One region of the Streptomyces sp. NPDC006368 genome, then DNA from elsewhere that is predicted to be linked to it. Evidence: riboswitches for the same ligand, from Rfam matches in the RefSeq annotation. Region 1 holds a riboswitch; each other region holds the start of a gene.

Region 1 (6,992 bases):
AGCTCGACGGCGTCCAGGGTCTCGGTCAGCGAACCGATCTGGTTGACCTTGACGAGCAGCGCGTTGGCGGCGCCCTCCTCGATGCCGCGGGCCAGGCGCTCCGGGTTGGTGACGAACAGGTCGTCGCCGACCAGCTGCACCCGGGCGCCCAGCTTCTCGGTGATGGTCTTCCAGCCGTCCCAGTCGTCCTCGAACAGCGGGTCCTCGATGGAGACCAGCGGGTACGCGTCGACGAGCTCCGCGTAGTACTCGGTCATCTCGGCGGCCGAGCGGGACTTGCCCTCGAACTCGTACGAGCCGTCCTTGTAGAACTCGGACGCGGCGACGTCGAGCGCGAGCGCGATGTCCTTGCCCGGGGCGTAGCCGGCCTTCTTGATGGCCTCGAGGATGAGGTCGAGGGCCGCGCGGTTGGACTCCAGGTTCGGGGCGAAGCCGCCCTCGTCGCCCAGACCCGTGGAGAGGCCCTTCTCCTTCAGGACCTTCTTCAGGGTGTGGTAGACCTCGGCGCCCCAGCGCAGGGCCTCGGAGAAGGACTCCGCGCCGATCGGGGCGATCATGAACTCCTGGATGTCCACGTTGGAGTCGGCGTGCGAGCCGCCGTTCAGGATGTTCATCATCGGAACGGGCAGCAGGTGCGCGTTCGGGCCGCCCAGGTAGCGGAAGAGCGGCAGGTCGGACGCCTCGGAGGCGGCGTGCGCGACGGCGAGGGAGACGCCGAGGATGGCGTTGGCGCCGAGCGACGACTTGTCCGGGGTGGCGTCCAGGTCGAACATCGCCTGGTCGATCAGCCGCTGCTCGGTGGCGTCGTAGCCGACGAGCTCCGGGCCGATCTGCTCGATGACGGCGAGGACGGCCTTCTCGACACCCTTGCCGAGGTAGCGGTCCTGGTCACCGTCGCGGAGCTCGAGGGCCTCGAACGCACCGGTGGAGGCACCGGACGGTACGGCAGCACGGCCGGTGCTGCCGTCGTCGAGGCCGACCTCGACCTCGACCGTGGGGTTGCCTCGGGAGTCCAGGATTTCCCGGGCTACGACGACGTCGATGGACGGCACGAGCATCTCCTTCTGGGATGTGACGCAAAATGTGACGCATGCGGGTGCAGGGTCTCTTCGGCCTTGCGGCAAGAGCCTAACCGGCCGCGGGGCCGGGGCCGGCCGACGCCCGCCCCGTGGGACGAAAAAGGACCCGGAGGCCCTCTTTCCGGGGCGAACCCGCACAATGTTTACCGGCTGGTAACCGGCTGGGCCGCTCCCGGTCACCACCGCGGACGGGGAGACCCCGGCCGGGCGCGCGGGGGAAGGGCGCGGCCGGGCCGGGGTCGTCCCGTAGGCCGGATGTCGGCCTGCCGGATATCAGCGGATCAGCGGAGGTGCAGCTGCTGGCCCGGGTAGATGAGGTCGGCGTCGTCGACGATGTCCTTGTTCAGCTGGAAGAGCTTCTCCCAGCCGCCCGCGACCTTCTTCTCGGCGGCGATGGTGCTGAGCGTGTCGCCGGCCACGACCTTGTACTCGCCGTCGCCCTTCTCGACCTTCTTGCCGGTCGGGGTGGTGACGGTCTTCGACTCGGCCTTCGGCGCGGCCTTCTTCGGCTCGGCCTTGGGCGCGGTGCGCTGCTCGCTGCGCGTGGCGGGCTGCTCGGCGGCGCGCTCCTGCTGCTGCGGGGCGCTCTGCTCGGCGGAGCCGCCGTCGTACGCGGCGCCGGACAGGCCGACGCCGCAGGACGGCCAGGCGCCCTTGCCCTGGCCCGCCAGGACCTTCTCGGCTATCTGGATCTGCTGCGACTTGGAGGCCTGGTCGGCGGTGGCGGCGTAGGCGGTGCCGCCGTACGCGGCCCAGGTGGAGGCCGAGAACTGCAGGCCGCCGTAGTAGCCGTTGCCGGTGTTGATGGACCAGTTGCCGCCGGACTCGCACTGGGCGACCTTGTCCCACTCGGCGGTGGTGGCGGCCGAGGCGGACGTGGCGCCCAGCAGCGGGGCGGCGACGGCGGCACCGGTGATACCGGCGAACGCGGCGAAACGGACGGCCTTGGAGGGGCGACGGTGCTTGGCTTTGCCGGAGAACAGCATGGGACATCTCCTCACCGACGCCTGCGAGGTGAGCTGTCGGGTTCGGGCGTGAGCTGCCCGGCCGCGCGATCGTCTCGCGCGGCTTCACCCCAAGCCGGTCCGGCCGTCTTCCGACGGCCGGGGACCGGCGCAAACCTTGGGTCCCCCGCTCCTGCCTTCGGCGCATGACGCGACGACTGTTCCCGACGGCCGGCGGCAGGATTCGGCGTTCCGGTCGGCGGGGCCCGCGATGGCGAGCAGTCACGACCGTAGACACAGAGCCCGCCCGAGATCAAAGACGGACATCCCGCTCAATGCACCCCTATCGACCCTCCCTTGACGGACATTTGCCCTGGTGAGGGGCGGAAAGGTGCCAGTCTCGGGCCAGGTGTCGCCAGTTGGCACAAAGAGACGCTTGTCTCACTTGTACAGAACAGGACAGAGGGGTGCCAACTACCCTCGCGCGGCGTCCAGATCGAGGCGCTGACCGGGGAGGATGAGGTCGGGATCGTCGCCCACGGCCTCCCGGTTGGCGTCGTACAGGGCCGTCCAGCCGCCCGGCAGCTCGTGCGCGTCGGCGATGACGGACAGGTTGTCCCCGGGTCGGACGGTGTACGCGCCGTCCGCCTCCGCCGCGTCGGCCACGGCGGCCGGATCGCGTGTCGTTCCGTCACCCCGTGAGGCGTGGCGCACCATTTCGCGCTCGGTGACCGAATTGTCGGCGCTGGTGGCGTTTTCACCGTTGGGCGCCGCGGGGCCGGCCGCCGGGTCCGCCGTCGGGTCCACGGACGCGCCCGCCGTCGGGCCGGCCGCCGGATCGGTCGTGGCGTCGCCGGTGGGCCGCTCGTCCTTGGCGGGCTCGCCCCGGTGCTTGCCGGCGCCGCTCGGGGTGTCGCCGGAGGGGGCGGGCGTCGCGGGGGCGGCCCCGGCGGGGTCGGTGGGCAGCAGGGATTCCACCGGGTCCGCCGGCCGCACCGCCGGGTCGGAGGGCTCGACGGGCAGGGCCGGGTCGGGCGCCGCCGGAGTGGACGGGGTGTCCGGCGCGGCGTCCGCTTCGGGCGCGTCGGCGGCGCCGCCCAGGCCGGCGATGGGGGCGCAGGTCTCCCACGCCTTGACGCCGGTGGCGGCGTGGACCTTCTCGGCCACGGCTATCTGCTGGGCGCGGCTGGCGAGGTCGGGGCGCAGCGCGTACTGCGTGCCGCCGTACGCGTCCCACGTCTCCTGCGAGATCTGGAGCCCGCCGTAGAAGCCGTTGCCCATGTCGGCGCTCCACGCCCCGCCGGACTCGCACTCGGCCACCCGGTCCCATGTACCGGCGTCCACCGCCGACGCGGAGCCCGCGCCGAGCAGCGGAAGGGCGAGTGCGGATCCGGTCACCCCCGCCGCCACGATGATGGCGGGAGCTTGACGAGGTCGTCGGTGCCGGCCGTTCCCGGAGCGCATGCGGTGTGCCTTTCGCGTGACTGCTGAGGTGACGGTGAACGTAGCGGCATTCGAACGTCAGTCACAAGTCGATGCACCTGGGATTACGCGAAGATCACAGAACTGACGAGCCGTCAGTTCCCAAAGGGGGTGAACTCGACCGGGAGCGTGCGCAGTCCACGCATAATGAGCCCGCCGCGCCACCGCAAATCGGCAGGATCCACCGCAAGACGCAGGTCCGGAAGCCGGGTCAGCAGGGTCGCGAGCGCGGTCTGCCCCTCCAGCCGGGCGAGCGGGGCGCCGAGGCAGTAGTGGATGCCGTGTCCGTACCCCAGGTGCTGGTTGTCGCGCCGCGCCAGGTCCAGCGTGTCCGGTTCGGCGAACCGCGCCGGGTCCCGGTCGGCGGCGGCGAGCACGACGAGCACCGGGTCACCGGCCGCGACGCGCTCACCGCCGAGGGTGAGCGGCTCGGTCGCGAACCGCCACGTCGCCAGCTCCACCGGCCCGTCGTACCGCAGCAGCTCCTCGACCCCGCTCTCCAGCAGCCCGCGCTCGCCCGCCGCCAGGGACTCCTGGAGCCGGGCGCGCTGCTCGGGGTGGCGCAGCAGCGCGTACACGCCGTTGCCGATCAGGTTGACCGTCGTCTCGAACCCGGCGAAGAGGAGGATGAACGCCATCGCGGCGGCCTCGTTCTCGGTGAGGTGCTCGCCGTGATCGGAGGCCTTGATCAGCCCCGAGATCAGGTCCTCGCCGGGGTCCTCCCGCTTGCGGTGGATCAGCTCGGCGAGATAGCCGCGCATCTTCTTCACCGACCGGGCGACCCCGCCGCGCGGGCCGCCACCGTGCCGGATCATCATCCCCGCCCAGTCGCGGAAGTCGTCCTGGTCCTCCGGCGGGACGCCGAGCATGTCGCAAATGGCGTAAATGGGGAGCGGGAAGGCGAACTCGTGGATGAGGTCGGCGCTCCCCTTTGTAGCGAAGTTGTCGATGAGCCGGTCCGTCAGCTCCTGCACACGCGGTGCGAACTCCGCGACACGGCGGGGCGTGAACGCCTTCGAGACGAGCCGGCGCAGCCGGGTGTGGTCCGGCGGGTCGATGTTGAGCAGATGCGTCATCAGCTCGGCCTTGCGCTCGCCCGGAATGCCGGTCTTGCCCTTGGCGTGCGCGGGCTCGTCGTGATGCGCCGGGTTCTTGCTCAGCCGCTGGTCGGCGAGCGCCTGCCGGGCGTCGGCGTACCGGGTGACCAGCCAGGCCTCGACCCCGCTGGGCAGCTTGGTGCGGTGCACCGGGGAGTGCTCCCGCAGCCAGGCGTACGCCGGGTAGGGGTCGGACGCGAACTCCCAGGTGAAGAGTTCGGGAGCGGCGGGGTCCTGGGCGGGCTGGTCGTTCACTCCTCGACGTTAACGCCGCGCCCGCCGCGCGGGGCACGCCACCCCTGCGACGGGTGGCACGGGGCTCCCCGCGCGGGCGGGACCCGGAGGCGCGGCGCCCCCGGACGGGCGCTCTGCCCCTCGGAGCCGGTGCCACCGCGCTCGCGCTCCCGGCGCCGCGCCCCTCGGCGTCGACGTGCCCCTCGGCCCTAGATGCCGGGGTCGTGCCGCTCCGGGCGGTGCCCGTGCGCCTTATGACCGGCACCGTGCCCCTCGGCGTCGACGCCGTGGTTGTCGACGTCGACGCCGAGGCCCTCAGCATCGAGGCCGTGTCGACGCCGTACGCCCCGGCGTCGTCCGAAGCGCGCCGCGCCCCTCAGGGGCGGTGACCCCGGCCCTAGATGCCGGGGTCGTGCCGCTCCGGGCGGTGCCCGTGCGCCTCATCACCGGCACCGTGCCCCTCAGCATCGAGGCCGTCGTTCCCGACGTCGACGCCGTACGCCCCGGCGTCGTCCGGAGCGGCGCCGCGCCCCTCAGGAGCGGTGACCCCGGCCCTCGGCGTCGACGTGCCCCTCGGTACCGGCACCGTGCTCCTCGGCGTCCGCGCCGTGGACCTCGTCGGCGGCGTGCGGGGCGGTGCCGCTCTCCGCCGCGCGGATCGCGTCCCGGTAGGCGCGGCCCGCCGCGCGCAGCGCGGCCTCCGGGTCCACGCCGGCCGCCTCGGCGCGTACCGCCAGGGCCAGCAGCTCGTACCCGACGCCCTCGCCCGACGGCACCTCGACGTCCAGCCCGGCGGTGCGCGCGCGGCTCGCCAGCTTGGCGGCCAGCGCGAGGCCGGGCTGGCCCACCGGGACGCCGTCCGTCACGGACGCGCGCTGCTTCTCGATGGCCTTCGTCCGCAGCCAGTGCTCCTTGACCTCCTCCGGCGTCTCGGCGCGCTCCTCGCCGAAGACGTGGGGGTGGCGGTGGATGAGCTTCTCGACGATCGTGCCCGCCACGTCGTCGACGGAGAACGGCTCCTCCTCGTGCTCCTGCGCGATCCGGGCGTGGAAGACGACCTGGAGGAGAACGTCCCCGAGCTCCTCCCGGAGCTCGTCGCGGTCGCCGTCCTCGATGGCCTCGACGAGTTCGTACGCCTCCTCGATGCCGTACTTGGCGAGCCCCTCGTGGGTCTGCCGCGACGACCAGGGGCACTCGCGGCGGATGCGGTCCATGACCTCGACGAGGTCCAGCAGCCGGGCGCCCGGCAAGTCGTACGAGCCGGGCAGCAGCTCCAGGTCGGGCATCGCCACCCGGCCGGAGCCCGCCATCCGGGCCAGCCCGTCCGTCAGCGCCCGGTCGCCCTCGCCGGACGCCACGACGACGACCGTACGGCCCCCGGCGCAGGCGTCGACCAGCTCGCGCGCGGTGGGCGCGGTGACCTCGACGGTGACGCCCGCCTCGCGCAGGTACGGCAGCTGGGGGTGGCCCTCGTCGCCGCACAGCACCCGGTCGGCGGCGTGCAGGACCTGCCACGCGGGCCAGGACAGCAGCCCGGGCGCGACGCGATGGCTGGCGGTGAGCAGGACGACGCGGCCGGGGGTGTCGGTGTCGGGGGTGTCGGGGGTGTCGGGGGTGTCGGCGTTCACCCCTCGAACCTACATCTCGCGCTGCGGGGCGCTCCGGCGGATCCAGGGGGCGCTGTACTCGCCGAGCTGGATCCTGTCGTGGTCCCAGGTGCCGTAGCGGGGGTTCACATCGATGTCGAGCGCCTTGGACGCGGCGGCGAAGAGCGCGGTGAGCTTCTGCTGCCCCTCGGGGGTGTTGGTGGCCCCGGCCTTCTCGGCGATCTTGTTCATGAGGACGTTGCGGCGGACGACGGCGTCGATCTCGTCGGGCGCGATGCCCTGCTGCTCCAGCAGCATCGCGGCCAGCTGCTCCTCGCCGCCGTTCTGCCGGGCGGCGGCCCGCCGGGTCTCCTGGACCTCCTTGCGGCTGGCGGTGATCCCCTGGTCGGCGGCGACCCTCTCCACCACCCGGTCGAAGATCATGCCGTTCAGCTTCTCCCGGTTGAGGTCCCCGGTCGCCCGGATCAGCTGGTCGGCCTGCGGCGACGCCTGCTGGGCGGTGCGCACGTCCCGTACCTGCGCCTGGAGTGCGGCCACCTCGATCCGCTG
Region 2 (6,992 bases), on a different contig from region 1:
CGCACCCAGTGGAACAGCGCCTACGGGAACATGGCGATCGTGACCGCCAAGGACGGCACCGAGACCTGGTACTGCCACCTCAGCAGCACCAAGATCCGGTCCGGCGAGGTCAAGGCCGGGGACGTCATCGCGTACTCCGGCAACTCCGGCAACTCCACCGGACCGCACCTGCACTTCGAGGTACGGCCCGGCGGCGGCGCCGCGATCGACCCGCTGCCGTGGCTGCGCAGCCACGGCCTGAACCCCACGGGCTGACCGCCACGGCCGGGTCCCCCGGCGGCTACAGCTTCTCGACCGGCGCGTACCGCAGGAGCAGCCGCTTCGGCTTCTCGTCCCCGAAGTCGATCGTCGCCTGTGCGTCCGCGCCCACTCCGGTCACCGCCATCACGGTCCCCAGCCCGAACTGGTCGTGCGTGACCCGGTCCCCGACCGTGAGCGAGATCACCGGCTTGTCCGTGGTCCGCCGGGTGGCGAAGCCCGAAGGGCCGGAGCGGGAACGCGACGACGACAGCGAGGACGTGATCCCGGCGGTCGGACCGGCCGGAGCGGCCATCGGGCCCGTGCGCCGCCACTCCACGTACTGGCCCGGGATCTCCTCCAGGAACCGCGACGGCGGGTTGTACGAAGGCTGCCCCCAGGCGCTGCGCATCGACGACCGGGTCAGATAGAGCCGCTCACGGGCGCGCGTGATGCCGACGTACGCCAGGCGCCGCTCCTCCTCCAGCTCCTTGGTCTGGCCGAGGGCCCGCATGTGCGGGAAGACGCCGTCCTCCATGCCCGTCAGGAAGACGACCGGGAACTCCAGGCCCTTGGCGGTGTGCAGCGTCATCAGCGTGATGACGCCGGAGCCCTCCTCGTCCTCGTCCGGGATCTGGTCGGAGTCGGCGACGAGCGCGACCTGCTCCAGGAACTCCGCGAGGGTGCCGGGCTCCTCGCCCCGCTCCTGCTCGAACTCCAGGGCCACGGCGGCGAGCTCCTGCAGGTTCTCGATGCGGGTCTCGTCCTGCGGGTCGGTGGACGCCTGCAGCTCCGCCAGATAGCCCGTGCGCTCCAGGACCGCTTCGAGGACGACCGCCGGACCGGCGCCCGAGTCGGCGATCGTGCGCAACTCCTCCATCAGCGTGTTGAACCGCTTCACGGCGTTCGCGGACCGCGCCGCCATGCCGTACGCCTCGTCCACGCGCCGCAGCGCCTGCGGGAAGGTGATCTTCTCGCGCAGGGCCAGGGCCTCGATCATCGCCTCGGCGCGGTCACCGATGCCGCGCTTGGGCACGTTGAGAATGCGGCGCAGCGGGACGCTGTCCTCCGGGTTGGCGAGGACGCGCAGGTACGCCAGGACGTCCCGCACCTCCTTGCGCTCGTAGAAGCGCACACCGCCGACGACCTTGTACGGCAGGCCGACGCGGATGAAGATCTCCTCGAAGACGCGGGACTGGGCGTTCGTGCGGTAGAAGACGGCGACGTCGCCGGCCTTCGCGTCGCCCGCGTCCGTCAGCCGGTCGATCTCGTCGGCGACGAACTGCGCCTCGTCGTGCTCGGTGTCCGCGACGTACCCGATGATCCTGGAGCCCTCGCCGGCGTTGGTCCACAGGTTCTTGGGGCGGCGGCTCTCGTTGCGCTCGATCACCGCGTTGGCGGCCGACAGGATGGTCTGCGTGGAGCGGTAGTTCTGCTCCAGCAGGATCGTGGTGGCGTCCGGGTAGTCCTCCTCGAACTGGAGGATGTTGCGGATGGTCGCGCCGCGGAAGGCGTAGATCGACTGGTCGGCGTCACCGACGACGCACAGCTCGGCCGGGTCCAGGTCCTCGTACCCCGTGCCGACCAGCTCGCGTACGAGGGTGTACTGGGCGTGGTTGGTGTCCTGGTACTCGTCGACGAGGACGTGGCGGAAGCGGCGGCGGTAGTGCTCGGCGACGTCCGGGAACGCCTGGAGCAGGTGGACCGTCGTCATGATGATGTCGTCGAAGTCCAGGGCGTTGGCCTCGCGCAGCCGCGCCTGGTACATCCGGTACGCCTCGGCGAGCGTCTTCTCGAAACCGTCGGCGGCCTGGTCGGCGAAGGCCTCCTCGTCGATCAGCTCGTTCTTCAGGTTCGAGATCTTGGCGCTGAACGACTTCGGCGGGAAGCGCTTCGGGTCCAGGTCCAGGTCACGGCAGACCAGCGCCATGAGCCGCTTGGAGTCGGCGGCGTCGTAGATCGAGAACGACGACGTGAAGCCGAGCTTCTTCGACTCGCGGCGCAGGATGCGCACGCAGGCGCTGTGGAAGGTCATGACCCACATGGCGTTGGCGCGCGGGCCGACGAGCTGCTCGACGCGCTCCTTCATCTCGCCGGCGGCCTTGTTGGTGAAGGTGATCGCCAGTATCTGGCCGGGATGCACGTGGCGCGTGGCCAGCAGGTGGGCGATGCGGTGGGTGAGGACCCGGGTCTTGCCGGACCCGGCACCGGCGACGATGAGCAGCGGCGAGCCGGTGTGCGCGACGGCGGCGCGCTGCTGCTCGTTCAACCCCTCCAGCAGCGCGGCGGCGTCCACGACGGGGCGCGGGGCGCCGTCGCGGTAGTACGCGTCTGCCGCCTCCCGGGCCGGGGGCACGTCGAAGTGGTCCCCGAAGAGGTCATGCGGGACCTCCTCCGCGACCGGGGTGTGGTCATCGGAGTCCTCGGGCGGGGGCGGGGGCTCCTCGGAACCGTGGTTCCGGAGGCCCGCCAGGAAGCTGTCGTCAAAGAGGCTGCTCATCGCCTATCGAGTCTAGGCCGCCCCACCGACAGCCGTGGCCGAACCGGCTTCACCACCTCTTGCGTTCAGGACAACGCGGAGCGTCAAGGTCACGAAAATGTATCGGGCATATCGCACATCATCCTTCACAGCACCGCCACAGGTTGGCTAGCGTGCCTGCCCAAGCGGACCGTTCCCTCATCGGCGAACCACGCCGATCGGACCGCTCCCGCCGAATCCGGCCTCCCGCTCGGGGAGTTCGGAACCGGGGACCCACGTGCGTCATGGGGTGAATCGACCGTATCCGCGGGTCGTAGGGCACCTTCCGTTCCGCCCGAACCCGACAGCTAACCCGGTAGGCGGCCCATGGAAGGAGATGCCGGCCTTGGCGTCGCATCGCAAGCCGCGCAGCCGCACCACCCGCACGTTCGGTACGCACTCCCCCGCCGTCGGGGTCACGACGGCAGCCCTCGCCTCCGTCACGACCCTGCTGTCCTCGCAGTCCGCCGGCGCTTCCGTGCCCGTGCAGCCGACCGTCGAGGAGGTACAGCGGAAAGTCGACGATCTCTACCGGCAGGCGGGCAACACGGCGACGCAGCAGTACACCAAGGCCAACGAAGCCACCGACCGGCAGCGGCGCACGGTCGACGGGATATTCGACGGGGCCGCCGGACGCGCGCAGGCGGTGAACGAGACGCGCCGCGCCCTCGGTGATCACACGGCGGCACCGTCCCGGCCGGGAACGGCAGGAACGGCAGGGGCGTCAAGGGCGTCAGGAACGGCAGGGGCGCCAGGAACGCCGGGAACGCCGGGAACGCCGCGGACGATCGGCCCGGCCGCGGCGCTGGTCTTCGCGGACGACCCGCGGTCGTTCACCGACCGGACGCAGGTGAGGGACCGGATCGCCGAGCAGCGGCACCAGGCGTTCACCGACCTGCCGACGCAGCGGGTCGCGGCGGCCGAGCTGCGCGTCGAGGCGGCGAAGGGCTCGGAGTCGCTCGCCGCCTCCCCGGCATCCCTGCGGAGCAGCAAGCAGGCGGTGCAGCGCAAGCTGGCCGAGGCGCGCGCCCTGCTGTCACAGCTGACGGCGGAGGAGAGGGCGCGCCCGGAGGTGCCGACGCAGCGCGAGGCGGAGGCGGGGACGGGGGAACAGACGCAGGTCCGGGCCGTGGTGGAAGCGGCCTGCGGGCCGCGGCAGCGGGAGGCGCGAGAGCAGGAGCAGCGGGGCCGGAGGGAGGCCCGGCCGCCGGGGGAAGGCGGCCACGACGGCGCCTCCACCACCAAGGCGGACAAGGTGGTGGCCTTCGCCCGGGCCCAGATCGGCAAGCCGTACGTCCGGGGGGCGACCGGTCCGAGCTCGTACGACTGCTCCGGCCTCACCCAGGCGGCCTGGAAGGCGGCGGGCGTCGACCTGCCGCGCACCACGTGGGAGCAGGCCGAGGTCGGCACCCGGGTCCCGACCGATGAGCTGCGCCGCGGCGACCTGGTGTTCTTCCACGACGACAGCAGCCATGTCGGCATCTACCAGGGCGACGGCATGATGATCCACGCCTCGAAGCCGGGCACGAACGTGCGCGAGGAATCGATCTTCTTCATGCCGATCCACGGCGTCGTCCGCCCGGCCTGACGGGCGGCGGAGGTCAGGTCCAGAGCGTGGCGATGAAGATGTTCGCGACGGTCAGGCCGCCGACGGCGCCGAAGAGCGCCTTGTCGGCCCTCTCCTCGTCGCGCTTGACGTAGACCAGACCGAGGATGACGACCAGGACGGCCAGCTTCACACCGATCTTGATGTTGTTCACGGTCTGGTCGTCGGCCTGGTTGAGGCCGACCAGGGCCACACCCGTGACCAGCATGGTCAGCGCGCCGTGCAGCATCGCGGGCGTGAAGCGCGCCGTACCCGCGCCCATCGCCTTCATCTGGGCCAGGAACCCGCCCAGCAGGGAGGCGATGCCGATGATGTGCAACGCGACGAAGACATTGATGAGTACGTCCATGGGGCGGAGCCTAACCGGGGCCATATCACCGGCCGCCGGGCGGGGTTGTCTCATTCGCCGCATCGGTCACAGCTGATACGGAATGACGGATTCCGGCGGCATCGGCGCCAAAGAAACCGGGCCTCGAACTCTCACCTGCGACCAATAACGGTCACACCGTCTCCCCCTCCTGACCCACGCGTTTAGCGTCCTTCCGCAGGTGGCCGGCTCTCCCCACCGCCGCCCGGACTCCCGGGCGGCAGCCGGCCACCCCGCAGCAGGCTCAAGGGAAGGGAAGTGACCGCCCTCGTGGCAGCGCACCGGAAGCCCAGGCGACGGCCGCTGAGCGGATCGGCGGCCGGCCGCACCGCCGCCACGCTCGCCCTCGCCGGGGCCGCGACCGTCTCCCTCTTCGAGGGCGCCGGCCACGCCGAGCCCCGGCTCTCCCCCGCCGAGGTCAAGGCCAGGGTCGACCGGCTGTACCAGGAGGCCGAGGTGGCCACCGAGCGGTACAACGGCGCCAAGGAACAGGCGGACACCGCCCGCGCCGCCCTGGACGCCCTCCGCGACGAGGCCGCCCGCCGCACCCAGCGGCTCAACACCACCCGCAACGCCCTCGGCTCGGTGGCCACCGCCCAGTACCGCCAGGGCGGCCTCGACCCCGCCCTCCAGCTCGCGCTCTCCAGCGACCCCGACGCGTACCTCGAAGGCGCCGCCCTCGCCGACCGGGCCGGCGCCCGCCAGGCCGACACGATCAACGCCCTCCAGCGGCAGCTCACGGAGTTACGGCAACTGCGCGCCGAAGCCGACGGCCGGCTCCGCGAGCTCACGGCCCGGCAGGCCGAGCTCAGCCGCCACAAATCCACCGTCCGGCACAAGCTCGCCGCCGCCGAGCGGCTGCTCGACCGGCTCACCGCCGCCCAGCGCGCCCGGTACGACGACGCCGGGGGGAGCGCCGACCGCACCCCCTCACGCGGCACGGCCGCCACCGCGACCGCCACCGACGACCCCGGCCCGCGCGGCGTCCGGGCGCCCGGCGCCCGCGCCGCACAGGCCGTGGCGTACGCGTACGGAGCCCTCGGCAAGCCCTATGTGTGGGGCGCGACCGGGCCGTCGGCCTTCGACTGCTCCGGCCTCACCCAGGCCGCGTGGCGCTCCGCCGGAGTCTTTCTGCCGCGCACGACCTACACCCAGATCAACGCCGGACAGCGCGTCTCCCGGTCCCGGCTGGCCCCCGGTGACCTGGTGTTCTTCTACTCCGGGATCAGCCACGTCGGGCTCTACATCGGCGACGGCAGGATGATTCACGCGCCCCGGCCCGGCGCGCCCGTACGGATCGCGCCGATCGACGACATGCCGTGGGCGGGGGCGACCCGGGTCGCGTAGCGGTCGGCGCCGGCGGACCAGCCGGTGCCGGGGCCGGTGCCGGGACCCGGCTCAGGGCCGGTGCCGGGCTCGGTGCCGGGACCACACCAGCAGCGGCAGCACCACCGCGATCACGGCCAGCACGATCGCGGTCACGAGGAAGGGCGTACCCGTCAGGCTCATCACGCCCTGGAGGAGGGGCCCTCCGCGCGCGGGTTGCCACGGTTATGTACCGGTTACCTCACGAATGGCCGACAAAGCCTGCCACGGAGGTCACCCGAGGCTCGGACGAGGCTCAGACGAGGCGGCGTGCGGTGGCCCAGCGCGTCAGCTCGTGCCGGTTGGACAGCTGGAGCTTCCGGAGCACGGCCGAGACGTGCGACTCGACGGTCTTCACCGAGATGAACAGCTGCTTGGCGATCTCCTTGTACGCGTACCCGCGCGCGATCAGCCGCAGTACCTCCCGTTCCCGCTGCGTGAGCCGGTCCAGGTCCTCGTCGACCGGTGGCGCGTCCGTCGACGCGAAGGCGTCCAGCACGAACCCGGCCAGCCGGGGCGAGAACACCGCGTCGCCCTCCTGGACCCGGAAGATCGAGTCGACGAGGTCCGCGCCTGTGATCGTCTTGGTGACGTACCCGCGGGCGCCGCCCCGGATGACCCCGATGACGTCCTCGGCGGCGTCCGAGACGGACAGGGCCAGGAAGCGGACCGGGTGGTCGGCGTCCGCCATCAGGGGCGCGCAGCGGCGCAGCACCTCGACGCCGCCGCCGCCGGGGAGGTGGACGTCGAGGAGGACCACCTCGGGGCGGGTGGCGGTGATCACGGTGACGGCCTGGTCGACGTCGGCGGCCTCACCGACCACCTCCACGCCGGTCGTCTCGGTCCGGCCGATCTCGGCCTGCACGCCGGTGCGGAACATCCGGTGGTCGTCGACGAGC
Region 3 (6,992 bases), on a different contig from region 1:
GAAGTTTTTCCGGGAGGTTAACCGGCTCTTTGCCCGGCCATGGTCCCGACGGCCGGCCGCCGGGCACCCGCGCGCACGGGTCGTACACGACGCGCTCCCGGCGACCGTGGCGGACGGTGGCCGGGCGGGTGCGGGCGGACGGTGGCCGGGGATACGTGCGGGCGGACGGTGGCCGGGCGGGTGCGGGCGGGGCCGGAGTGCTCAGGGGGCGGCGGCGGGAGGGGGCGGGGTCCACCGCTTGGTGCGGGCGGCGGTGGACGCGACCCCGTAATCCTCCTTGAGCTCCTCGGGGATGGCGTAGTGCATGACGCGTCCCCGGGTGAGGGAGCTCAGTTCGAGCCGGGTGGTCAGGTGACCCAGCCGGTCCAGGGCCCAGGCGCCCAGGGGTGAGCGGTCCTCAATGGTCTCCAGGACCGCGAGCAGGGTGGGCGCGGCTTTGACGGCCGTGTCCCAGGGGCCGCGGGGAACACGGAGCCAGTCGGCGCAGGTGTCGCCGATGAGATAGCGGATCAGGGCGCCGACGACCGGGTCGAAGAAGGTCCCGGGGACGACTTCCTCGTACAGATCGATCAGCTGGCGGGTCAGGTGCGCGCCCTCTTCGGACGGGCCCATGTGCCGGGTCATGTACAGGTCGGAGAAGTCCCGGGCACTGTCGAGGTCCTGGGGGACGTGGGCCTGGTCGACGCCGAGCATGGCGCCGACGACCCGCCAGGCGTAGTAGTACGCCTGCGCTCCTTCGGTGCTCATGTGGATGCCCAGGCGGTGCAGGGCGTCCAGGACCTGCAGCGAGAACATCATCTGCCCGCCGATCATGTCCTCCTGGCAGATCGGGGTGCCGAGGTTCTCGGTGTCCCAGCGGCCCGCGCGACGGAGGTGGCGGCGGATGGAGGCGTGGAGGAGCCGTACCTTCTGGGCGGCGGGGATGAAGCGGCTGCCGGCCTCGAAGGCGTCCGGCTGCATGAGGTAGACGGTGAACTGGCCGGTCTCCGCCATCCGTTTGGAGGGGTAGTTCAGGGAGTGGGTCGCGCTGAGGAGCTTCGCGACGTGCGGCACGACGTAGCAGGCGGGCATGGACGCGAAGGACAGGGCGGTGGAGATGTGGACGTTGTTGTCGATGAAGAACAGCCGGGCTCGTTCCATCTCCTCCCAGTCGACCCAGCTGGGCGGATGACTGGTGGCGTGCAGATACTCCCGGGCCACCTCCGGCAGTCCGTCGGGCAGCGGGGCTCCGGCGGTGGAGACGTAGCGCATGAGGGTGTTGAACGTGCCGACCTCCCCGCGTTCGAAGAGCGTGTCGACGGTGGCGTCGGCGAGCTCGTCGCCGGCCTGCCGCAGGGCGTCCATGGACGCTTCGGTGTACACGGTCACAACTCCTGAGGGGGTTCAGTGCCGGCGGGTGGTCGCGGTGCCGGCCAGGGCGGTCAGCGCGCGGACGGCGGCGTCCGGCATGCCGGTCTGCTCCAGGGCGCGGGTGGCTCTCTCCACGCGCTCGTCGATCATCCGCTCGATGCGGGCGGGCGCTCCGGTGCGGTGCATGATGTCCCGCACGCGTTCGAGGTCGGCCGGCGGGAGGTGAGGGCGGCCCAGCACCCGGGTCAGGTCGGCGCGTTCGGTTTCCGTGGCCGCGTGCCATGTCTCGGCCAGCAGGGCGGTGGGGCGGTGCGTGGCGATGTCGTCGCCGTTGGCCTTGCCCGTGCGCGCCGGGTCGCCGAACACGCCCAGCAGGTCGTCCCGCAGCTGGAAGGCCTCGCCGAGCGGCAGGCCGTACTCCGTGAGCGCCTCGCGCAGGTCGGCCGGGGCTCCGGCCAGGGTGGCCCCCAGGTGCAGGGGGTGCTCGACGGTGTACTTGGCCGTCTTGTAGCGGATGACCTTCAGCGAGCCGGCCGTGTCGGGGAGGCCGCCGGTGCGCAGGATCTCCAGGCACTCCCCGGCCACGAGCTCGCGGGCCAGCACCGCCCACAGCGGGCGGGCCCGCGACAGGTAGGCCGCCGGCAGGCCGCTGTCCGTGAACAGCCGGCCGGCCAGCGACATCAGCAGATCGCCCACCAGCATCGCCAGGCCGCAGGCCGCCGCCTTCGGCAGCGGGCGGCCGGGTACGGCGTCGCGCAGGGCCACGTGGCTGCTGGGCAAGCCGTGCCGGAGGGGTGACTGGTCGATGAGGTCGTCGTGGACGACGGCCGCGGCATGGACGAGTTCCATCGCTGCGGCGGCTCTGACCAGCGCGTCGCTGTCGGGTTGGCCCGCTGCCCGCCACCCCCAGTAGCAGAACGCCGCCCGCAGCCGCTTCCCGTGCGCGACGGCGACCTCCAGTTGCTCGGCCACCGGCGCCAGCTCGGCGTCGATGGCCACGAGCTGGTCCGCCTCGTGCCGGACGAAGGGCTGGAGGACCCGGTCGACCCGGATCCTGAACGCGGCCTGCCCGTGGTCCTCAGCCACCGGTGGCGCCGCCCCTGCGGGCGGCGACGCGCCGGGCCAGCAGCTCCATATGCGCCGGGGGGACGGGGGCACAGCGGTCCAGGGCCAGCCGGCCGCGGGCCTTGAGCTCCTGCCGGCCCTCCCCCGCCAGCTCGGCGACATCGGCGCGGCGCAGCAGTCCGCGCAGTCCGCCCAGGGCGGTGGTGAGGCCGGTGACCGCCAGATCGGCGACACCGGCCGCCAGGAGCACCGCGTCGTTCTCGATCGCGCGAGCGCGGTCCGTCGGAGGTGTCACGCCATCCCTTTCGTCGACTTCCTGAAGGATGCCGACCTCCGCATGGCGTCGCGGTGCGAATCACCTTTCGAGTGATCCATGGGACGGATTCCGGCGGCTCGGGCCGGAGGGTGTTACGGGAGCGGCCGACCGGGCACTCCCCGGGCGGGCCGGGCGTGGTGACCCCGGCAAGGCGGGCCGGGCTCCCCGCCGCGGCAGCGGGGCCGCGGGCGGGGTGTCACGCGCCGGGTCGGCCCGCTCCCGGAGGGCTGTGCGGAGGGCGGTGTTCCGCGGTGAGCCCGAAGCGGGGGCGTTCGCCGGGAGCTGAGCGGAGCGGGTGCGTCGTGGAGACCGAGCCGGCCGCGCCACCCTCCGTCCGCTCCGGCTCGGCTTCGCGTCGTCGCAGGTCATCCGCCGGCACCGGGGCCACGAGGGGCTTGCCGTGCCGGGTCACCACGAAGTGAGCGGTGCTGCCGCCCGAACCGCCGCCGCGGCCGGTGCCGACCCGCGCCGAGGGCCGATTCATCCCCGGCCACCTCGAAGCGGTGGACCTGCCGGGCCGGATCAACCCGGCGCGCCTCGAACGCACGTGCAGCGCCCTGCGCGCCGCGCGGGCGCTGGTCGGGCGCCCGACGGCGCCGCGGGACGCCCTGACGGCCAGGCACGAACGGGGTGGAGCGAGGCGCACGCCCCGACGCCGGCGCGTGCGCTGCCCGTCCTTGACGGGCAGCGCGGGGCCCGGGCGGGTGACGCTCCCTCAGGAGCGCGTCGGGTGAGGGAGTTGGGCCCTTCACGGATGGGTGCAGGGGTACGAGTCGCGCCCCCTCGTTCGGCGTACGCAAAAGAGGGAATTCCGTACGGGACGAGTTGCGCGTGAGCTGTACTCATCTGGCGGAACATCACCTTCCGCCGCTGGTACGGGGATCATCATTCGGGCGCCGTGTCGCGCCAAAACGCCCCTGTCCACTCGAATGGATCAGTCGTGAGGAGCCTCACATAAGGCCGTTTCGGCTCGGAATTTCACCGTGTCATGGGTCAAGATCCCTGTCGACGACAAGCCCCCGCCACCGCGGCGGGGCGGTCCGGGCGGACGCCGAGTCCTGCCGCCGTCCGGATAACTGGTCGACATGAGTGGATCGGCAGGAGTGGAGGACCCGAGCAGTACGGAGTGACCGCCCACGGTCGCTCCTTGGGGTGAAGCCGCGTCAGCGGCCGGGCAACTTCGCCAGCCCGAACCCGACAGGTCATCCTTCATAGGCGGCTGACGAAGGGTTGCGCCATGACCGCGCAGATTCATGTCCCGTCTCTGCTGTCCCGGGCCGGTGCCGTATCGGCACTCACCCTCGCCGCCGTCGGCGGCACGATGCTGGCGCCCGGCGCCGTATCGGATGCCGAGGCAGCGCCCGCCTACGCCGCCAAGGCGCTGAACGTGGCCGCCTCCAAGAAGGGTGCGCCCTACAAGTACGGAGCGACGGGCCCGTCCCGGTTCGACTGCTCCGGCCTCACGCTCTACTCGTACAAGCAGGCCGGCAAGACGCTGCCGCGCACCGCGCAGCAGCAGTACAACAAGACCCGCCACATCTCCGCGTCGAGCCGGACCAAGGGTGACCTGGTGTTCTTCCACTCCGGCGGAAGCGTGTACCACGTGGGGATCTACGCCGGCGGCAACAAGATCTGGCACTCGCCGAAGACCGGCTCGGTGGTCAAGCTGGACCGGATCTGGACGAAGTCCGTCTACTACGGACGCGTGCGCTGACGCCTCGCGCACGATCCGCGGTACGGGGGCCGGCGTCCGGAGACGTTCGGCGGCGCGCCCCTGTACCGCGCGCGTCGCCCGCTGCCGGGGGTGCGGGGGCGCTCAGCCCCCCGCCACCGGCGCGACGAGCAGCGTCACCCCCAGTACCGCGAGCCCCCCGCCGGTGACGCCCTGGACGGTCCTGGCGGTACGGGGCCGGCGCAGCCACCGGCCGAGCCGGTCCACCAGCAGGGCGACCGCCGGGAACCAGATCAGCGCGAGCACGACCACGATCGAGGCGAGGAGCAGGGTCCGCGGCAGGACGGCCACGCCGTCCGGCACGAACTGCGGCAGCAGGCTCAGGAAGAGCACCGGAGCCTTGGGGTTCAGGACATTGGTGAGAAAGCCCTGCCGCAGGCTCTCTCCGGCGCGGAGGGCCGACTGCTCCTCGTGCGCCCCGTCCACGCCGGGGCCGGAGGGCTTGAGCGCGCCCCGCAGCGCCTGTACGCCCAGGTAGAGGACGTACGCGCCACCCGCGATCTGGAGCGTCCGGTAGAGGACCGGCACCGCGACGAGCACCGCGGCCAGCCCGGCGACGGCGAGCGCGGTATGGACGACGAGACCGCCGGCCACCCCGACGGCGCAGGCGACACCGGCACGGCGGGAGGCCAGAGCGCTGCGTACGACCACCGTGAAGTCGGCGCCCGGCATGGCGATCATGCCGGCGGCCACCCCGAGGAAAGCGATGAGCTGTGCGTCCATCCCCCCAGCCTGCCGCGCCCAAGCCATTAGCCTGTACTTGGAATCTTGAAGGACCGCCTAAAGAAACGCTTAATGCACGTCGCGGTGCGCAGGCGACGCCGCGGCGGTCGGGGCCGACGGGCGGCGACGGGCGGCGACGGAGGGTGGGCGCCCGCCACCGGAGGCTTCCGGCCGGGAGGGGCCCGGGAAGGGGCCCCGCGAGGGTGAGCTAGTTCTGGACGGTGACCGTGGTCCAGGGCAGGGCGATCCAGACGGTTTTGCCGCCCTCCCGGGTCGGGGTGACGGTGAGCCGGCCGCCGCGCTCGGCGGTGAGCCAGCGGATGATGACCATGCCGCGGCCGTTGTCCTGCTGTACGGCGGCGGGCAGCCGCTGCGGCCAGCGCGGGTGGCTGTCGGTGACGCCGATGCGGAGCTGCTCGTCGCGCTCCAGCCGGAGGTCCACCGTGAAGGTGGGCGACTGCCCGAAGGTGTGCTGAACGGCGTTGGTGGCGAGCTCGGAGACGATCAGCCGTACGGTGTCCGCCGTGTCCGTGTCACCGGGCAGGCCCCATTCGCTGAGGACGTCCGCCACATATCTGCGGGCGGCGGAGACCGAGACGGGATCGCTCGGCAGAGTGACGGATGCTTCCTGATGGTCTGCCATGGCGAGGCTGTCCCTTTCCCACCGGGGCCGGACTCCGGACGAGGAGCGGATGTTGCGAGGACGGCCCCGGATTGCGCTTCGCGCCAGACTGCCACTTATGTCGGCCCTGGTGGTGCCGATCCCCCAAGATCTGCATATATCTGTCGCTCGAAGCGGTGAACTCTGCTACGCGAGCACGGATTCGCGCGGCAAACTGGCGGGTTGGTCCCAGGTGCGGAGGAACGGGTGGGCGGGAGGGAAACGGTCATGCGGGGTACGCGGCACGGCCCGGCCGTGCGCCGTCGCAAACTGGGCGAGGAGCTGCGCGGGCTGCGCCTGAGTGCGGGACTCACCAGCCGGGAGGCCGCGCGGCTCGTCGGCTGGCACCAGTCGAAGGTCAGCCGGATCGAGACGGGGGCGAGCGGGGTGACGGGCGCGGACGTGTCGCGGCTCCTCGACGCCTACGGCGTGCGCGACCCGCGGTCGCGCGCGCTGCTGGAGGCCCTGTCCGGTGCGGCGGCGGACGGCGGCGGCACGGGGTGGTGGCACGCGTACCGGGGCGTACTGCCGCCGCAGTACCGCGACTTCATCAGTCTGGAGTCGCAGGCGTGCACGGCGCGCACGCTGGAGACATCGGTGGTGCCGGGGTTGTTGCAGACACCCGACTACGCGCGGGCGGTGACGCGGGCGGCGCTGGAAGGGCTGCCGGCGGTCACGGTCGACTCGCTGGTGGAGGTGCGGATCGCCCGTCAGGAGGTGCTGCGCGGTGATCCGCCGCTGCGGCTGGAGGCGGTGCTGGACGAGGCGGTGCTGCGGCGGCAGGTGGGCGGCCCGGGGGTGATGCGGGAGCAGTTGCGGCGGCTGGTGGAGCTGGCGGCGCTGCCCCAGGTGCGTCTTCAGGTGCTGCCGTTCACGGTGGGCGAGTACGTCGGACTCTCCGGCCCTTTCGTTATTTTCTCCTTTCCGAACATCTCTGATCTGGATGTGGTTGTTCTCGACCACTTGACGAGTAGCCTCTATCTCGAACGCATGGAAGACCTCGAGGCGTACTGCGCCGCGTTCCGCACCATGCAGGCGCACGCCCTGACGCCCGAGGAGTCGTCGGAACTCATCGCCGGGATCGGTGACGGCGCGTAGGGAGAGGCACCCCACATGTCTGCTTACCTCGCACACCACAACAGCCT
Region 4 (6,992 bases), on a different contig from region 1:
TCCTTTGCCAGCGTCAGGAACTCGGACAGGGGCGCACCGCCGGACAGGTTCGGCGCGGAGGCCGTGTCCGGGAGCTGCGGCAGGTCGATCACCGGCAGCCGCAGCAGCCGCCCGGTGGACGTCACCACTCCCACGTCACCCCGCTGGGTCGCCGGCACCGCCGAGACGATCACGTCGTGCTTGGTGCGCCTGCCCTCGGTGTCGGCGAACCGCTCACCGGTCGCCGTACGAGCCAGCAGCCCGGTCGAGGACAGCAGGACCCGGCACGGGTCGTCCGCCACCTCCAGGGACGCGGCGGCGACCGGCGCGCCGGCCGACTCCAGCAGCACCGTGCGCCGCTCGGTGGCGAACTTCTTTGCCACCGAGGCCAGTTCGGACGAGACCAGCTTGCGCAGCTCGGAGTCCGACTCCAGGATGCGGGTCAGCTCCTCGATCTCGCTGGTGAGGCGGTCGCGCTCGCCCTCCAGCTCGATCCGGTCGAACTTGGTGAGCCGGCGCAGCGGGGTGTCCAGGATGTACTGCGTCTGGATCTCGCTCAGCGAGAACCGCTCGATGAGCCGCTCCTTGGCCTGGGCCGAGTTGTCGCTCGACCGGATCAGCCGGATGACCTCGTCGATGTCGAGGAGCGCGACGAGCAGGCCCTCCACCAGGTGCAACCGGTCGCGCTTCTTGCCGCGCCGGAACTCGCTGCGCCGCCGTACGACGTCGAAGCGGTGGTCGAGGTAGACCTCCAGCAGCTCCTTCAGGCCCAGCGTGAGCGGCTGCCCGTCGACCAGCGCCACGTTGTTGATGCCGAAGGACTCCTCCATCGGCGTCAGCTTGTACAGCTGCTCCAGCACGGCCTCCGGGATGAAGCCGTTCTTCACCTCGATCACCAGCCGCAGCCCGTGCGCGCGGTCGGTGAGGTCCTTGACGTCCGCGATGCCCTGCAGCTTCTTCGCCGCGACCAGGTCCTTGATCTTGGCGATCACCTTCTCAGGGCCCACCGTGAAGGGCAGTTCGGTCACGACCAGGCCCTTGCGGCGCGCCGTCACGTTCTCCACGGCCACGGTGGCACGGATCTTGAAGGTGCCGCGGCCCGACTCGTACGCGTCCTTGATCCCGGACAGGCCGACGATCCGCCCGCCGGTCGGCAGGTCGGGACCCGGCACGTACCGCATCAGGGTCTCCAGGTCGGCGCCCGGGTGCTTGATCAGGTGGCGGGCCGCGGCGATGACCTCGCCCAGGTTGTGCGGGGGCATGTTGGTCGCCATACCGACCGCGATCCCGGACGCGCCGTTGACCAGCAGGTTCGGGTAGGCGGCGGGGAGCGCGACCGGTTCCCGCTCCTGGCCGTCGTAGTTCGGCGTGAAGTCGACCGTGTCCTCGTCGATCGACTCGGTCATCATCAGCGCCGCGGCGGCCATCCGGGACTCGGTGTACCGCATGGCCGCGGGCGGGTCGTCGTTGCCGAGGGAGCCGAAGTTGCCATGGCCGTCGACCAGCGGCACCCGCATGGAGAAGGGCTGCGCCATGCGCACCAGCGCGTCGTAGATCGACGCGTCGCCGTGCGGGTGGAGCTTGCCCATCACCTCGCCGACGACCCGGGCGCACTTCACGAAGCCGCGGTCGGGCCGCAGCCCCATCTCGTTCATCTGGTACACGATCCGGCGCTGTACCGGCTTCATCCCGTCACGGGCGTCCGGCAGGGCCCGGGAGTAGATCACCGAGTACGCGTACTCGAGGAAGGAGCCCTGCATTTCGTCGACGACGTCGATGTCGAGGATCCTCTCCTCGAAGTCGTCGGGCTGCGCGGTCTTCGTGCTGCGGCGGGCCATCGCGGCTGCGCTCCTTCACCAGGCAAAGGCTGATCTGACGCCGACCATTGTGGACCGTCCCACCGACAACGCCGACCGCGACCCGGAAGAGGGACGGATCGGCGGGACGGGAACTTCGCCAGGTGTCGGTCCGCTTGCATACAGTGGCAGGACTTTTCACATCGCGATCGAAGGGACGTACATGCCCATGGGTCACACGGCCACAGCCCAGGCCGGCTCCGGAGGCCTGACAGCGACCGAGCACCGGCTGGCCAACGGCCTGCGCGTGGTGCTCTCCGAGGACCACCTGACCCCGGTCGCCGCGGTGTGCCTCTGGTACGACGTCGGCTCGCGGCACGAGGTCGAGGGCCGTACCGGGCTCGCCCACCTCTTCGAGCACCTGATGTTCCAGGGCTCGCAGCAGGTGAAGGGGAACGGCCACTTCGAGCTGGTCCAGGGCGCCGGTGGTTCGCTCAACGGCACCACCAGCTTCGAGCGGACCAACTACTTCGAGACCATGCCGGCCCACCAGCTGGAGCTGGCCCTGTGGCTCGAGGCGGACCGGATGGGCTCGCTGCTCGCCGCGCTCGACGAGGAGTCCATGGAGAACCAGCGGGACGTCGTCAAGAACGAGCGCCGCCAGCGGTACGACAACGTCCCGTACGGCACGGCCTTCGAGAGGCTGACCGCCCTCGCCTACCCGGAGGGCCACCCCTACCACCACACCCCCATCGGCTCGATGGCCGACCTGGACGCCGCCACCCTGGAGGACGCGCGGAACTTCTTCCGCACGTACTACGCGCCCAACAACGCCGTCCTGTCGGTCGTCGGAGACATCGACCCCGAGCGGACGCTCGCCTGGATCGAGAAGTACTTCGGCTCCATCCCCTCCCACGACGGCAAGCAGCCGCCGCGTGACGGCACGCTGCCCGAGGTCATCGGCGAGCAGCTGCGCCGGATCGTCGAGGAGGAGGTCCCGGCCCGCGCCCTGATGGCCGCCTACCGGCTCCCGCACGACGGCACGCGCGAGTGCGACGCCGCCGACCTGGCCCTCACCATCCTCGGCGGTGGCGAGTCGTCCCGGCTGCACAACCGCCTGGTGCGCCACGACCGCACGGCCGTGACGGCCGGTTTCGGGCTGCTGCGCCTCGCCGGGGCGCCCTCGCTGGGCTGGCTGGACGTGAAGACCTCCGGCGGCGTCGAGGTGCCGGACATCGAGACCGCGATCGACGACGAGCTGGCCCGGTTCGCGGCCGAGGGCCCCACGCCCGAGGAGATGGAGCGCGCCCAGGCCCAGCTGGAGCGGGAGTGGCTGGACCGGCTCGGCACGGTCGCCGGCCGCGCGGACGAACTGTGCCGGTTCGCCGTGCTGTTCGGCGACCCGCAGCTGGCGCTCACCGCCGTCCAGCGCGTGCTGGACGTCACCGCCGAGGAGGTGCAGGCCGTCGCCAAGGCCCGCCTGCGCCCGGACAACAGGGCCGTACTGGTCTACGAGCCCGTGACCGCCGAACACGGCGACGCCGACCACAGCGAGCAGGAAGAAGAGGGGGCCGACCAGTGAGCGACGCCGCTGTGTCCCTGACGTCCATGGAGTTCCACCCGCAGCCGCAGCCGGGCGCCGCCAAGCCCTGGGCCTTCCCGGCCCCCGAGCGCGGCACCCTGGACAACGGCCTGACCGTGCTGCGCTGTCACCGCCCCGGCCAGCAGGTCGTGGCCGTGGAGCTCTTCCTCGCCGCCCCCCTGGAGGCCGAGCCGGAGGGCCTCGACGGCGTCGCCACGATCATGGCCCGCGCCCTGTCGGAGGGCACCGACAAGCACACGGCGGAGGAGTTCGCCGCCGAGCTGGAGCGCTGCGGCGCCACGCTCGACGCGCACGCCGACCACCCCGGCGTGCGGGTCTCCCTGGAGGTGCCGGTCTCCCGCCTGGCCAAGGCCCTCGGACTGCTCGCCGAGGCCCTGCGCGCGCCCGCCTTCGCCGACGGCGAGGTCGAGCGCCTGGTCCGCAACCGGCTCGACGAGATCCCGCACGAGATCGCCAACCCCGGCCGCCGCGCCGCGATGCAGCTCTCCAAGGAGCTGTTCCCGGCCACTTCGCGCATGTCCCGCCCCCGCCAGGGCACCGAGGAGACCGTGGCGCGGATCGACTCCGCCGCCGTGCGCGGCTTCTACGAGGCCCATGTCCGGCCCGCCACGGCCACCGCGGTCGTCGTCGGCGACCTCACCGGCGTCGACCTGGACGCGGTCCTCGCCGACACCCTCGGCGCCTGGACCGGGGACGCGGCCGAGCCCCGCCCCGTGCCGCCGGTCACCGCCGACGACACCGGCCGGGTCGTCATCGTGGACCGGCCCGGCGCCGTGCAGACGCAGCTGCTGATCGGGCGCATCGGCCCCGACCGTCACGACCGCGTCTGGCCGGCCCAGGTGCTCGGCACGTACTGCCTGGGCGGCACCCTCACCTCGCGCCTGGACCGCGTCCTGCGCGAGGAGAAGGGCTACACCTACGGCGTGCGGGCCTTCGGCCAGGTGCTGCGCTCCGGTCCCGAGGGGAACGGCGCCGCGATGCTCGCCATCAGCGGCTCGGTCGACACCCCGAACACCGGCCCGGCGCTGGACGACCTGTGGAAGGTGCTGCGCACCCTGGCCGCCGAGGGCCTGACCGACGCCGAGCGCGATGTCGCCGTCCAGAACCTGGTGGGCGTGGCCCCCCTCAAGTACGAGACGGCCGCGTCCGTCGCGGGCACCCTCGCCGACCAGGTCGAGCAGCACCTCCCGGACGACTTCCAGGCGCAGTTGTACGCCCGCCTGGCCGAGACCGGGACCGTGGAGGCCACCGCGGCGGTCGTCAGCGCCTTCCCGGTGGACCGTCTGGTCACCGTGCTCGTCGGTGACGCCGCCCAGATCAAGGAACCGGTCGAGGCGCTGGGGATCGGTGAAGTGACCGTTGTCACCGGCTGATTGACCCGGCGTCGCTCCGTGCCGGCTCGCTGCGGCCGCTTCCGGCGTCCGCATCGGCGGCCGTTTCGGGCGTCCGCGCCATGCGGAACCCCGGCATCCACCATGGGTGCCGGGGTTCCGTCGTATGTCCGTTTTGTTGGGGAGGTTACGTGTCTGCCCTGTGGCGTGCACTACAAAAAACCGTGTCTGTTTGGTGATTGAAAGATCAGCCGCTTAGCGTCTGATGCGCTGTCCGCCCGCTGCACCCGCCGCACCCGCGGCACCGGACAGTCATCGCCGAATCCCCATCGGGCGCGAGCCCGGGGAGCCGGGGACCCGCCATACGCAGTCCCTGGGGTGAATCGGACGCCTTCGCATCCGTGCGGAGGGGCCCGTAGGAGACCTTCCTGCTCCGAACCCGTCAGCTAACCCGGTAGGCGAGAAGGAAGGAAAGGACCAACTGCTTCATGGCGTTCACCCGTACCACCGGGAAACACCGTGCCCCGAGCCGCCTGAGCCGCAAGCGCGCACATGTCGCCGGCGTCGCGGCCCTCGCCACCACCGGCGTCATCGGAACCCTCGCCTCCCCGGCGCTCGCCGCCGACACGGACACCCGCGCCCTTGAGGACACCGGCCTCAGCCAGGCGGTCATCACCGACACGCTCGCCGACCGCGTGGACGCCCAGGCCGAAGCCCAGGAGCGGGAGGCCGAGGAGGCCGCCGCCCTCGCCGAGGCCCAGGCGAAGGCCGAGGCCGAGGCGAAGCGCAGGGCCGAGGCCCGCGCCAAGGCAGCCCGGGACGCCGAGGAGCGCGCCGCCCGCGAGGCCGAGCGCAAGCGCCTCAACTCCTTCCAGCTCCCGGTCGCCGGCTCGTACGTCAGCACCGGCTACCAGACCGGCGGCGCCATGTGGTCCTCCGGCAGCCACACCGGCATCGACTTCCACGCGGCCTCCGGCACCACGGTCGTCTCCGTGGGCCTGGGCACCGTCGTCGAGGCCGGCTGGGGCGGCGCGTACGGCAACAACGTCGTGATCCGGATGAACGACGGCACGTACACCCAGTACGGCCACCTGTCGTCCATCAGCGTCTCGGTCGGCGAGCGCGTCATGCCGGGCCAGCAGATCGGGCTCGCCGGCTCCACCGGCAACTCCTCCGGCCCGCACCTCCACTTCGAGGCCCGCACGAGTGCCGAGTACGGCTCGGACATCGACCCCGTCGCGTACCTGCGCGCGCACGGCGTCGCGGTCTGACCCCCCGCGCCTCTCCAGGGCGGCACCCGCTTCCCGAAGGCCCCGGCCCGCCATGAGCCGGGGCCTTCGTCGTGCCCGCGCAGTGCCCGCGTCGGCCAAAAGATATCCATGGATTTCGATCAGGCGTCGGAAATCCAGCCGGGTTGCAATAGAGTCACTGAACACTCGTCAACTCGTCGATCGCACGCTGTTTCGCGCGGATTAAGTCGGAGGTTCGGTATGCGCATTCCCGCGCACTCGGTATGCACGGCGATTCGCGACGACATCGTGTCCGGTGTCTTCGAGCGCGGCAGCCGGCTCACCGAGGAGCAGCTGGCGCGCCGCTACGGCGTCTCCCGCGTCCCGGTCCGTGAGGCGCTGCGCACCCTGGAGTCGGAGGGCTTCGTCACCACCCGCCGGCACGCGGGCGCGTGCGTCGCCGAACCCACCGAGCAGGAGGCGGCCGATGTGCTGGAGATCCGTACGCTCCTGGAGCCGCTCGGGGCGGCGCGGGCGGCCCAGCGGCGCACCGAGGCGCACCTGAAAGTGCTGCGCGGCCTGGTCAGGCTGGGCCAGGAGCGGGCACGCCGCGGCCAGGGGGATGACCTGCGGTCGCTCGGCGGCTGGTTCCACGAGACCCTCGCCCAGGCGTCCGGCAGCCCCGGTCTGACCGCTCTGCTGACCCAGCTGCGACACAAGATCAGCTGGATGTACGCGGTCGACCAGCCGGCCCACCCGGTGGAGGCGTGGGCCGAGCACGGCGCGATCGTCGACGCGGTGGCGCGCGGCGACGCGGAACGGGCGCGGGCGCTCACCGCCCTGCACGCGGAGCGCTCGCTCGGGGCCCACCGGCTGCGCGTGAGGACTTCGCAACGTCACGTAAACACGGCGAGCGTCCGGAATTAACAGCGGGGCCGTATACAAATAAGGGCTCCGCGGCGGGCCTGAATTCGCCTGCCATGAACAGCGGAACCAGCGGAACCATAAACGAAACGGCTGAGCCGTGCGGCTCAACACCGCCCGTGCCGAATGG

Evidence for each region. Region 1 has a riboswitch for cyclic di-AMP ahead of ABZZ38_RS12400 (transglycosylase family protein). Riboswitches for the same ligand answer to the same signal wherever they lie in the genome.
Region 2: it holds a riboswitch for cyclic di-AMP, as region 1 does, so the genes downstream of both, ABZZ38_RS01340 (NlpC/P60 family protein) here and ABZZ38_RS12400 (transglycosylase family protein) in region 1, are expected to answer to the same signal.
Region 3: it holds a riboswitch for cyclic di-AMP, as region 1 does, so the genes downstream of both, ABZZ38_RS14795 (C40 family peptidase) here and ABZZ38_RS12400 (transglycosylase family protein) in region 1, are expected to answer to the same signal.
Region 4: it holds a riboswitch for cyclic di-AMP, as region 1 does, so the genes downstream of both, ABZZ38_RS23030 (M23 family metallopeptidase) here and ABZZ38_RS12400 (transglycosylase family protein) in region 1, are expected to answer to the same signal.

Annotation. Positions count from the first base shown of each region.
Region 1 is NZ_JBEXQK010000012.1:51,695-58,686, reverse strand. It holds gene eno (phosphopyruvate hydratase) at 1-1,052, opposite strand, end outside; gene ABZZ38_RS12400 (transglycosylase family protein) at 1,361-2,065, opposite strand; cyclic di-AMP (ydaO/yuaA leader) riboswitch at 2,069-2,238, opposite strand; gene ABZZ38_RS12395 (transglycosylase family protein) at 2,498-3,421, opposite strand; gene ABZZ38_RS12390 (cytochrome P450) at 3,601-4,857, opposite strand; gene ABZZ38_RS12385 (hypothetical protein) at 5,091-5,225, shown strand; gene ABZZ38_RS12380 (nucleoside triphosphate pyrophosphohydrolase) at 5,370-6,464, opposite strand; gene ABZZ38_RS12375 (SurA N-terminal domain-containing protein) at 6,474-6,992, opposite strand, start outside.
Region 2 is NZ_JBEXQK010000001.1:262,728-269,719, reverse strand. It holds gene ABZZ38_RS01350 (M23 family metallopeptidase) at 1-255, shown strand, start outside; gene pcrA (DNA helicase PcrA) at 281-2,737, opposite strand; cyclic di-AMP (ydaO/yuaA leader) riboswitch at 2,937-3,094, shown strand; gene ABZZ38_RS01340 (NlpC/P60 family protein) at 3,093-4,343, shown strand; gene ABZZ38_RS01335 (hypothetical protein) at 4,357-4,710, opposite strand; gene ABZZ38_RS01330 (NlpC/P60 family protein) at 4,999-6,075, shown strand; gene ABZZ38_RS01325 (response regulator transcription factor) at 6,350-6,992, opposite strand, start outside.
Region 3 is NZ_JBEXQK010000016.1:14,426-21,417, reverse strand. It holds gene ABZZ38_RS14810 (oxygenase MpaB family protein) at 202-1,344, opposite strand; gene ABZZ38_RS14805 (polyprenyl synthetase family protein) at 1,384-2,436, opposite strand; gene ABZZ38_RS14800 (polyprenyl synthetase) at 2,429-2,710, opposite strand; cyclic di-AMP (ydaO/yuaA leader) riboswitch at 3,784-3,965, shown strand; gene ABZZ38_RS14795 (C40 family peptidase) at 3,969-4,445, shown strand; gene ABZZ38_RS14790 (LysE family translocator) at 4,548-5,186, opposite strand; gene ABZZ38_RS14785 (ATP-binding protein) at 5,395-5,829, opposite strand; gene ABZZ38_RS14780 (helix-turn-helix transcriptional regulator) at 6,076-6,945, shown strand; gene ABZZ38_RS14775 (DUF397 domain-containing protein) at 6,961-6,992, shown strand, end outside.
Region 4 is NZ_JBEXQK010000035.1:59,886-66,877, forward strand. It holds gene ABZZ38_RS23015 (DNA topoisomerase IV subunit A) at 1-1,817, opposite strand, end outside; gene ABZZ38_RS23020 (pitrilysin family protein) at 2,005-3,357, shown strand; gene ABZZ38_RS23025 (pitrilysin family protein) at 3,384-4,751, shown strand; cyclic di-AMP (ydaO/yuaA leader) riboswitch at 5,016-5,185, shown strand; gene ABZZ38_RS23030 (M23 family metallopeptidase) at 5,198-5,980, shown strand; gene ABZZ38_RS23035 (GntR family transcriptional regulator) at 6,200-6,865, shown strand.